DNA from 3 places in the Lysinibacillus sp. genome. Region 1 is predicted to be linked to each of the others. Evidence: riboswitches for the same ligand, from Rfam matches in the RefSeq annotation. Region 1 holds a riboswitch; each other region holds the start of a gene.
The links. Region 1 has a riboswitch for S-adenosylmethionine ahead of RT445_RS12065 (YezD family protein). Riboswitches for the same ligand answer to the same signal wherever they lie in the genome.
Positions count from the first base shown of each region.

Region 2: it holds a riboswitch for S-adenosylmethionine, as region 1 does, so the genes downstream of both, RT445_RS00330 (MetQ/NlpA family ABC transporter substrate-binding protein) here and RT445_RS12065 (YezD family protein) in region 1, are expected to answer to the same signal.
Region 3: it holds a riboswitch for S-adenosylmethionine, as region 1 does, so the genes downstream of both, RT445_RS13930 (Na+/H+ antiporter NhaC family protein) here and RT445_RS12065 (YezD family protein) in region 1, are expected to answer to the same signal.

Region 1 covers NZ_DAMDAY010000050.1:8,008-11,276, forward strand. The annotation lists gene RT445_RS12055 (TetR/AcrR family transcriptional regulator) at 1-575, shown strand, start outside; gene RT445_RS12060 (DUF418 domain-containing protein) at 568-1,662, shown strand; SAM riboswitch class I at 1,833-1,929, shown strand; gene RT445_RS12065 (YezD family protein) at 1,999-2,154, shown strand; gene RT445_RS12070 (flavin reductase family protein) at 2,245-2,730, opposite strand; gene RT445_RS12075 (VOC family protein) at 2,888-3,269, shown strand, end outside.
Region 2 covers NZ_DAMDAY010000001.1:73,599-76,867, forward strand. The annotation lists gene RT445_RS00325 (methionine ABC transporter ATP-binding protein) at 1-533, opposite strand, end outside; gene RT445_RS00330 (MetQ/NlpA family ABC transporter substrate-binding protein) at 626-1,456, opposite strand; SAM riboswitch class I at 1,546-1,651, opposite strand; gene RT445_RS00335 (PPC domain-containing DNA-binding protein) at 1,774-2,277, shown strand; gene RT445_RS00340 (pyridoxal phosphate-dependent aminotransferase) at 2,318-3,269, opposite strand, start outside.
Region 3 covers NZ_DAMDAY010000064.1:3,539-6,807, reverse strand. The annotation lists gene RT445_RS13935 (LysR family transcriptional regulator) at 103-987, shown strand; SAM riboswitch class I at 1,614-1,721, shown strand; gene RT445_RS13930 (Na+/H+ antiporter NhaC family protein) at 1,861-3,096, shown strand; gene RT445_RS13925 (VanZ family protein) at 3,180-3,269, opposite strand, start outside.

The sequences.
Region 1 (3,269 bases):
CCTTTCAAAAAATTTTAGAAGTTGCCTATGTGATGTTTGCAGAAAAAGGATTTGAGAAAACGAGCTTAGCTATGATTGCAGCAGAGGTCGGCATATCAAAACCAGCCATTTATTACTATTTTCAATCAAAGGATCAATTAATTTCTTTTTTGTTTGAGGAACTTTATAAAGAAATTCAATATGATATCGTTGTTGATTACAAGGAGCTATCTCCAAGCAATTTCATTGAGAAATTACTGAAGATTGGCTATAAGTCAATTGATGAACAGGACAAAGATCCTTATTTTAATAAAATATTTAGTCAGTATTTGTTATTAGCCGCTCGCGACGACCACTACATGCAACAGTTATTAGAGCTTCAATCAGATTATTTAGCAAGATTTTATGATATTTTACAATACGCAGTGCAACTAGAAGTGCTAGATGAAAATGCCAACATAGAAGCGAAAGCCCACATGTTAGCCATGCTCTATGATAATATTGGCAATTTTATGTTAACTGGTAGTCAATTGAACTATAAGGCTATTTGGAGGGAGGCAGTACATAGCGTCATTCAAGGGGGAAAAGATGAATAAGCAACTTGGTCATCGTCGTATTGAGGGCTTAGATTTTGCTAGAGCATTAGCAATGTTAGGTATGTTTATTGTAAACTTTGGCGTTATTTCAGGTTCAACTGCCAATGGTTCACAATGGCTCATTCAATTGCAAAGTCTTTTTGAGGGGCGCGCCTCTGCACTATTTGTCATTCTAGCAGGAATAGGGACTGCGCTGATGACGCGGAAAGCAAGGGAAGCAAAGGACCCAATTCTTATTCGCCAAAGTAAGTTAACTTTATGGAAGCGAGCTCTTTTTTTGTTTGTTGTTGGGATGGTTTTATATGTGGTCGGATGGACGGGAGATATTTTACATTATTACGGTGTTTATATGTTTCTTGCAGCTTTGTTGATAGCAACTTCAAAGAAAACCATGCTTTTTACAATTAGTGCGGTGATAATCGTTTCCCAATGGCTACAAATCCAATTCAATTATCTAGTTGGGTGGCATCCAAAATATATTTTATTAGAGTATATAGATTTTTGGACGGTAGAAGGTTTTATGAGAAATTTACTGTTTAATGGCTACCATCCCGTTTTTCCATGGATATCTTTTTTTCTCATTGGGATGATTGTAGGTACCTTAGATTTAACCAATAGGGCATTAAGAAAGAAATTAGTTACCGCAGGTATCTTGTTAGGAGTGATTATAGAAATTTTTTCAAAGGTGATTATTCACTTCTCGACAAAATATTTCTTAGATCATGATAGTGCGTTGTATTTATTTGATACGGGACCGATTCCACCAAATATAATGTATGTTCTATCAAATTCGGCTTCGGCTATTGTGATAATAGTAGGTTGTATGTATTTTGTAGAAACTTTCAAAAATAAAGTAATAGAAGCAATCATTAAAACGGGTCAATTGTCCTTAACACACTATGTTGGCCATGTCTTTATTGGCATCACTGTGTTAGAAGTTTTCGATTTATCGAATAATCTAACAGTCGTTTTTTCAATGCTCTATGCATGTTGTTATTTTTTAGGCTGTGTGTTTTTTTCGATATGGTGGAGGACTATCCATCAACGAGGTCCACTTGAACTCATTTTGAGAAAATGGTCCAATTAAAAAGTTTGAGAGTAGTCATCTATTTACTACTGATTTGGCATAAAATACATTTATATCGACTCATACAAATGTAGAAGATTGATATTACAAAGTATTCAGCTAGGTTTTCTAATATTTTATATTGACATTCGTATAGTAGAATTATAGAATTATTGTCAAGAAACGCAGTACTCTTATCAAGAGAGGTGGAGGGACTTGGCCCAACGAAGCCTCGGCAACCGAAAAGTTAGGTGCCAAATCCAACAGATGGTATCTGAGAGATAGGAGGGGCTATCAATCAGTTTGATGCGTTGGCCTCTTTTGTACAACAAGAATGAAAAAGAAGGGGTGTATCGTATGGCTCAATCAGTAAAGGTAGATGATAAAAAATTAGAGGCAATTGCCAAGGCAATTCAAAATCTTGAATTTGGTGAAGTGCATATTACGATCCAAGATGGTGTTATTGTGCAAATTAATAGGCTTGAAAAACAGAGATTTCCGCAGAAAAAATAACATTGATTTCAGTTGAACGATGTCAAAAGGCCACCAATAAGCATGAAGGATTTCCTTTGCTTACAAGTGGCCCTTTTTTTGTCTAAAAAATTAACTATAAAAGCTTTTTGGTATTTGCCCAATATGACGGCGATGGTATAGTAACGGTTCTTTTTGCCCGTTTGTAATGTCTTGCACATGCCCAATAAAAATGGTATGGTCGCCAGCATCTATTTGCTGAAACGTTTTACATTGTAAAATAGCTGCTGTATCATGTAAAATCGGTAGACCTAAAGATGAAGTGGACCACTGTGCCTGTGCAAAACGATCAGGGATTTTACTGGCAAATAGTGTACATAAATGTTCTTGGTCGCTTGCTAAAATATTGACCGCGAAATGAGAAGCATTCGTAAAATAAGAATGAAGCTGAGAATTTTTATCGAGTGACCACAAAATAAGGAGCGGGTCGATTGAAACAGATGCAAAGGAATTGACGGTTAAGCCTATAGGTTTTGTTTCATGACTTGTTGTGACAACTGTAACGCCTGTAGGGTAATTACCTAATGCCAATTTAAAAGCAGCTACTTGATCTGTCATTCAAATATCACCTCTTTATTAATATAAATTAGTTCACGGAGTAAGTAGGTAAAATGAACTTTTTTTTCATATCCTACTAGTAACTCCTTTTCTTGAGTAAATTTTAAACCAATTAAACATACAGGTAAAGGTAATGGGGAAAGAAAGGGGAATTGCCATGACTTTATATTTTGATCACCTGGTTCACCAAGTGGAATCACCAGAAAATATAAAGGTTTTCTTCAATAAACGAAATGTCCACACAGTGAATGGTGGGCAGCACACGATGTGGGGGACTTATAATACGTTAAGCTACTTTGGCTTAAGCTATATTGAACAAATTGCTATCTATGATCGTGATTTATTTGAGCAGGCGGCACAATACCCATATTCCTTACATTATACGTTTAAACGTGATCAAGAGCGCCAAGGATTTTCACGAATAGCCTTGCGTACCAAAAAAATTGAGGAAGAGGGTCAACGCTTACGAGCATTAGGTTATGATGTATATGGGCCGGATGCTTGCAGTCGAACAAGACCGGATGGCACTGTTGTGAAGT
Region 2 (3,269 bases), on a different contig from region 1:
GCCTCGGTCGTTTCAGGATCGAGTGCACTTGTTGCCTCGTCACTAAGTAAAATCTCTGGCTCTTGTGCTAAGGCACGTGCAATAGCAACTCGTTGCTTTTGCCCACCAGAAAGTTGATTAGGATAGCTATCCAGTTTCTCTGTTAATCCTACAATTTCGGCGTATTTTGCTACACGGTTTTTTACTTCCTTGTCGTTATAGCCTAGTAGTTTTAAAGGCACAGCAATATTGTTGTAAACTGTTGCAGTTTTTAATAGATTAAAATGTTGGAAAATCATTCCTATTTTTTGTCGTGTTTGACGTAATTCATTTAGCGAAAGGGCTGTAATGTCCACATTGTCTATCAGTACTTTTCCCGAAGTAGGACGTTCCAGTAAATTGACACATCGAATAAGTGTACTTTTACCAGCACCACTATAGCCGATAACCCCATGAATTTGTCCCTTTTTCACATGAAGATTGATTCCATCCACAGCTTTAATGATCCCTTTTTTCGTCTTAAATTCTTTCGATATATTTTGTAATTGAATCATACGATATTGCTCCTTTCTCGTCCTTCTAAAAGTGAGAATCTGCTCGTTTTCTCATGAGGAATACAGCAGATTCTTCTGCTAATAGAAGCATATTACCAGCTAGGAATCACAGAACCTTTGAATTCTTCTTCAATGAATTGACGTACTTCCTCAGATTGGTAAGCCTCAACAAACTTTTTAATGGTTGGGTCGTTTTCATTTTCAGCACGTACTACAATGTAATTCACGTATGGTGAGTCAGTAGATTCTAATAGAATAGAGTCTTCTTTAGGATTAATGCCGGCTTCTAGTGCGAAGTTTGTATTAATGGCTGCTACATCTACTTCACTAAGCTGTTTAGGAATTTGAGCCGCCTCTAGTTCAATGAACTGTAAATTCTTTTTATTTTCTTCAACGTCACGGATAGAGGCTGTTAAGTCTGCACCATCCTTTAGCTTAATATAGCCAGCTTCTTGTAAAACAAAGAGGGCACGGGCCCCATTTGTTGGGTCGTTCGGTAAGCCAAATGTGGCACCATCAGGAATATCATCAAATGATTTATATTTTTCAGAGTAAATACCCATTGGATTTAAAATAGTTTTGCCTACTGGTACTAAATCTGTATCGTGATCTTTATTAAATGTGTCCAAGAAAGGCTCATGTTGGTAGCTGTTTGCATCGAGATCGCCTTCAGCTAACGATGTATTTGGTAAAACATAATCAGAAAACGACTTTAGCTCAACTTCTAAGCCTTTTTCTTTTGCTACTTTAGCTGCTACTTCTGCAATTTGCTCGTGTGGGCCAGAAGTGACACCAACGACGATTTTATTTTCATCGATTGCCTCAGCTTGACCTTTACTATCTTCTTTAGAGCCACAACCGGCTAGAGCTGCTACTAATGTAAGACTTGCTAAACCTACTAAAAATTTATTTTTCTTTTTCATGAAAATGACCTCCAAAATGTTTTTATCGGTTTTTTGAAAATAAAAAAACTCTCTTACAAACTAAGAGAGGCTCATGAAAAAGATGTCCTCTCTTATCTATCAAACGAAATTCGTTTGCAGGATTTAGCACCTTCCTTTTAAAAAGGAGGTTGCCGAGCTTCATAGGGCCAGTCCCTCAGCTACTCTTGATAAGAGATTTATAATATTTTTTTGTAATTCCGATAGAACTAATATAATTTATGGGGTATAGTAAGTCAATAAATATTTTTAAAATTTTTTATATTATTATAATTTTTTGTTATGAAAGAGGGAGAACAATGTCTGTAAGAGTAAATTATGGAATTGGTTCATTTGGCAAGGTTATTAGTGCTCGTATTCTAATGGGAACAGACATCATGGAAGGAATTGAGGCGCTCTGTGAGGAGAATCATATAGAGTCTGCTACAATTGTAAGTTGTATTGGGAGCTTCCAAAAAAGTAGCTTTGTTTATTTAGTACCTGATGAAACATCGCACATTAAAGTCCGTTTTAGTGAAGTCATTGAAAAAGAGGGACCACTCGAATTTATTCAAGGATCTGGTGTTGTCTGTAAACGAGATGGAGGATATGAAACACATTTCCATGGTTCGATGAGTGATCAATGGGGTGTAGTATCAGGGGGACACTTTCTGAAAGGTAGAAATCCCGTTATTACAGCGGACATTGTACTGGCTGAGATTCAAGGCGTTCAGCATATTCGTAGATTGGATGAAGAAACAGGACATATACAATTTTATCCGCTAGAGCAAGGTTTAGAGCTACCAAGAAAAATCGAAAAATAGCATGCCCTGTAGAGAATGTATGCTACAGGACATAGTAGTATTAAGCGGTAAATAATTGTAATTGTTCAATTCTGTGAATGGCTTCACGTAAGCGTTCCTCGCTGACAAGTAAGCCAACACGTATATACCCTTCGCCATATTGACCGAAGCCATTGCCTGCGGCTACTGCAATATCAGCTTTTTCTAGCAATAAATCAGCAAATTGTTCACTAGTGTAGCCTACAGGTACAGGAAGCCAAGCAAAAAAGGAGCCCTTCGGAGCCGTAACTTGCCAGCCAATTCTTTGAGCTTCTTCAATTAATACATTTCGACGACGTTCATAAGTAGCCCTTAGTTCATCTGCACATTCTTGAGAGGCTGTTAGTGCCACTGCTGCTGCTTGCTGAATTGCAGGGAATTGACTACAAAACAAATGATCTTGAACGAGATTAATAGCCGCAATAATATCGGCGTTACCAACGGCGAAGCCTATACGCCAGCCAGCCATATTAAAGGTTTTCGATAGTGTATACATTTCAATACCAATGTCTTTTGCACCCTCTGCCTGTAGGAAGCTAATAGGTTTATTGCCATCAAATCCTATTGCCCCATAAGCAAAATCATGTGATACGATAATATTATGTTCCTTGGCAAAGCGAACAGTCTCTTCGAAAAATGCCAGTGTTGCTGTACCACCTGTAGGGTTATTCGGGTAATTTAAATAAAGTAGCTTGGCTTTTTCTTTCACTTCATTAGGTAATGCATGATAATCAGGTAAGAAATTATTTTCAGCAAAAAGTGGCATAACCTCAAAATTTACATCACCTAATACTACACCTGATAAGTAGTCTGGATAGCCTGGGTCCGGTAATAGCATGGTATCACCAGGGTTTAATACGGCTAGAGGTAGCTCAACAAGACCTATTTTTGTTCCGCCAAGAATTGCTACCTCCGTGTCGGGATTTATATCAACATTATATTCCCGTTTGTAAAAATTGGCAGCTGCCTGGCGT
Region 3 (3,269 bases), on a different contig from region 1:
TTCTTACAATAACTACTTTAATGCGGATTTTACATTGCGTCTAATACATAATAAGATATAAATATATTTATTTAGATAAATGAATTAGGGGGCTTAAGCGAAATGGAACTTTTACAATTGAAGTATTTTCAAACAGTAGCAAATACAGAGCATATTTCGAAGGCGGCTCAACAGTTAAATATTGCACAGCCATCCTTAAGTTTGACTATAAAACGTCTGGAGGATGAACTAGGCACAAAATTATTTCATAGAAAAGGAAGAAATATTGAATTAAGTGCTGCAGGACAGATTATGCTCAAGCATGTTAATAAGGTATTTATCGAACTAGAAAATGCAAAAATGGATATTCAATCACTTGATGAAATCAATGCTCGTACAGTTAAAATAGCCATATCAAATACCCGATTTCTCGTTGGACTAATTAGTCAATATATTAATGATTTTCCTCATGCCAAAATTCAACAGGGAATTGAGACAAGGGATGATATACGTATAAATTTAAAGAAAGGGGATATTGATCTGGGCATAGCTGGCCCTCCAATCATTGATGAAGAAATTGAAACCTGTGTGCTTGTGGCAGAGGATGTAGTACTTGTGTTGCCTTCTAATCACCCATTGGCTGGTCAATCAGAGGTTTCTCTAGCTAAGTTTGCAAATGAATCCTTTATTTCCTTAGCCAACAATGCAGAATATAGCCGTTTTACAACGTCACTTTGTGAAAGAGCGGGATTTATGCCTATCAAAAACTATGAAGTAGATTCAACCCTCCTGGCAGAAATTATCCAGCTGGAACAGGGTGTAGCCTTGTTGCCCATATCGGTTTGTAGAAAGTTCAATTTACATTATGTAAAAATAGCTAATATGCATCCAACGTATACAGTAGGTCTGTCCTGGGTAAAAAATTCCATCTCGTCAGCTGCCGTTCAACAGTTACGGGACTTTATTATTACTTACTTTAAAGAAAATAATGAGCACTACAAAATTTAATACCTTTGAAACGGGTTCCTGAAATGCTCGAAAAAACATAAAAATTCCCTAAAATTTTGTTGGAAAATATTTTAACTTGTTCATTGCCTCAACTTAGCGTAGTATTATAACGAATCAAAACTAAGTAAGTTAGTAAGATTCACTTTCACAATAAAACCAGGCGTTCTTCTTAGAAGAGCACCTGGTTTTTTGTTAGTTGCACAATAAGCGACCTGGGATTATATTCTATTATTTAGCAGGCAAATACCCGCGGAGCAAGGCTGAATACCCGCGGAGCAAGGCTGAATACCCGCGGAGCAAGGTGAAATACCCGCGGAGCAAGGCTGAATACCCGCGAAGCAAGGTTGAATACCCGCGAAGCAAGGCGAAATACCCGCGGAGCAAGGCTGAATACCCGCGGAGTAAGGTGAAATACCCGCGAAGCAGGATGAATACCCGAGGAGCAAGATGGAATATCCGCTATCGGCGTTATTCAGTAATACACAAAATCAGCTACAATAAGCAGATTTCTTCTAAGATTAATCGGAAAATCTATGTACGTATAGAAGTTAAAGAAAAAACTTGTTGCAAATATTAATTTTTTATTTTAATCTTTTAATATTGTGTCAAAAAAATAATATTTTTTCTTCTTATCAAGAGAGATGGAGGGACTGGCCCGATGAAATCTCGGCAGCGGAACTTAGTCATTAAGTTACTGTGCCAAATCCAGCAAGAAATGACTTGATAGATAAGAGGTGTATTTTCAATATAAGGCCTCTTCTTGTTCATTCAAGATGAGGCCTTTTTTTATGGAAAAAGGCTGATTTTAATTTTTTTGGAGGTAAAACAGTGAAGAAAGAGAATCCATGGGCGCTGATCCCATTTGTTGTTTTTATGATATTATTTATTGGTTCTGGGGTTATTACAGGTGATTTTTATGCCTTTCCTGTCATTGTTGCTATCACCATTGCAGGTGCTGTGGCTCTAGCCATGAATCGAAAAGAATCGTTTACGAAAAAAGTTGATATTTTTTGTCAAGGTGCAGGGAATTTAAATGTCATGATGATGGTTATTATTTTTCTCTTGGCTGGGGCCTTTTCAGAGGTTGCAAAAGGTATGGGGGCAGTAGATTCCACTGTTAACTTTGCTTTATCGGTCGTTCCGCAAAACTTACTGGTTGTGGGCTTGTTCATCATTGCCTGTTTTATTTCCCTCTCAATGGGTACATCCGTGGGAACGATTGTTGCATTAGCTCCAATAGGCGTTGGAATAAGTGATCTTACAGACCTTTCTATTGCTTTAGTGATGGCGGCTGTTGTTGGTGGCTCAATGTTTGGTGATAATTTATCCTTTATTTCAGATACAACCATTACTGCCGTACGTTCACAAGGCGCACAAATGAAGGATAAGTTTAAGGTTAATTTTTGGATTGTATTGCCAGCAGCGATTGTAACGAGCATTATTTTAGCAATCATTTCAATGGGTGAAACAGCACAAGTGGCGCATGTAAGCTATAATTGGGTTAAAATTGTACCATATGTTTTAGTGATCATTTTAGCGTTATCTGGGATGAATGTTTTCCTTGTGCTGGCACTAGGGATTGTCCTTGCAGGTGCTGTTGGCTTAGTAGATGGTAGCTATCACTTGATGAGCCTTCTGCAAACGATTGGAGAAGGCATGTCCGGTATGTATGAAATCGCCTTTCTTGCCATATTAATAGCTGGAATGGTAGAGGTTATTAAGTTTAACGGAGGCATTGACTTTTTGCTGCACCTTGCGACAAGTAGAATTAAATCGAAAAAGGGTGCTGAATTCGGCATTGCTAGCCTTGTGGGTTTAACGAATTTATCTACTGCTAATAATACAATTGCGATATTAATTGCTGGGCCACTTGCTAAAAATATTGCTGAACAATATGACATTGAGCCAAGAAAATCCGCAAGTATATTAGATATTTTCTCCTGTACAGTCCAAGGGCTTCTGCCGTATGGGGCTCAATTCCTTGCTGCCGCAAGCGTGGCCAAAATATCACCAGTAAGTATGCTGCAATACTCGATCTATCCCATTCTTATTGGTATTTGCGGAATGATAGCTATTTCTATCGGATACCCTTCAAAAAAGAAAGCCTAAAGCTCAAATAAGACCAGCAAAGCAAAATTTTAGCTTAGCTGGTCTTTTTCATCTCTTAAAGTAATGGTTTAGATTTAGAAGGATTACTTTCTTGCCTGTATTAGTGTAAACCAGTTGTTTCCGTTTAATGTTCCAGAAACGTTGTATACTGGCTGATAGAAACCTTTTGTGTC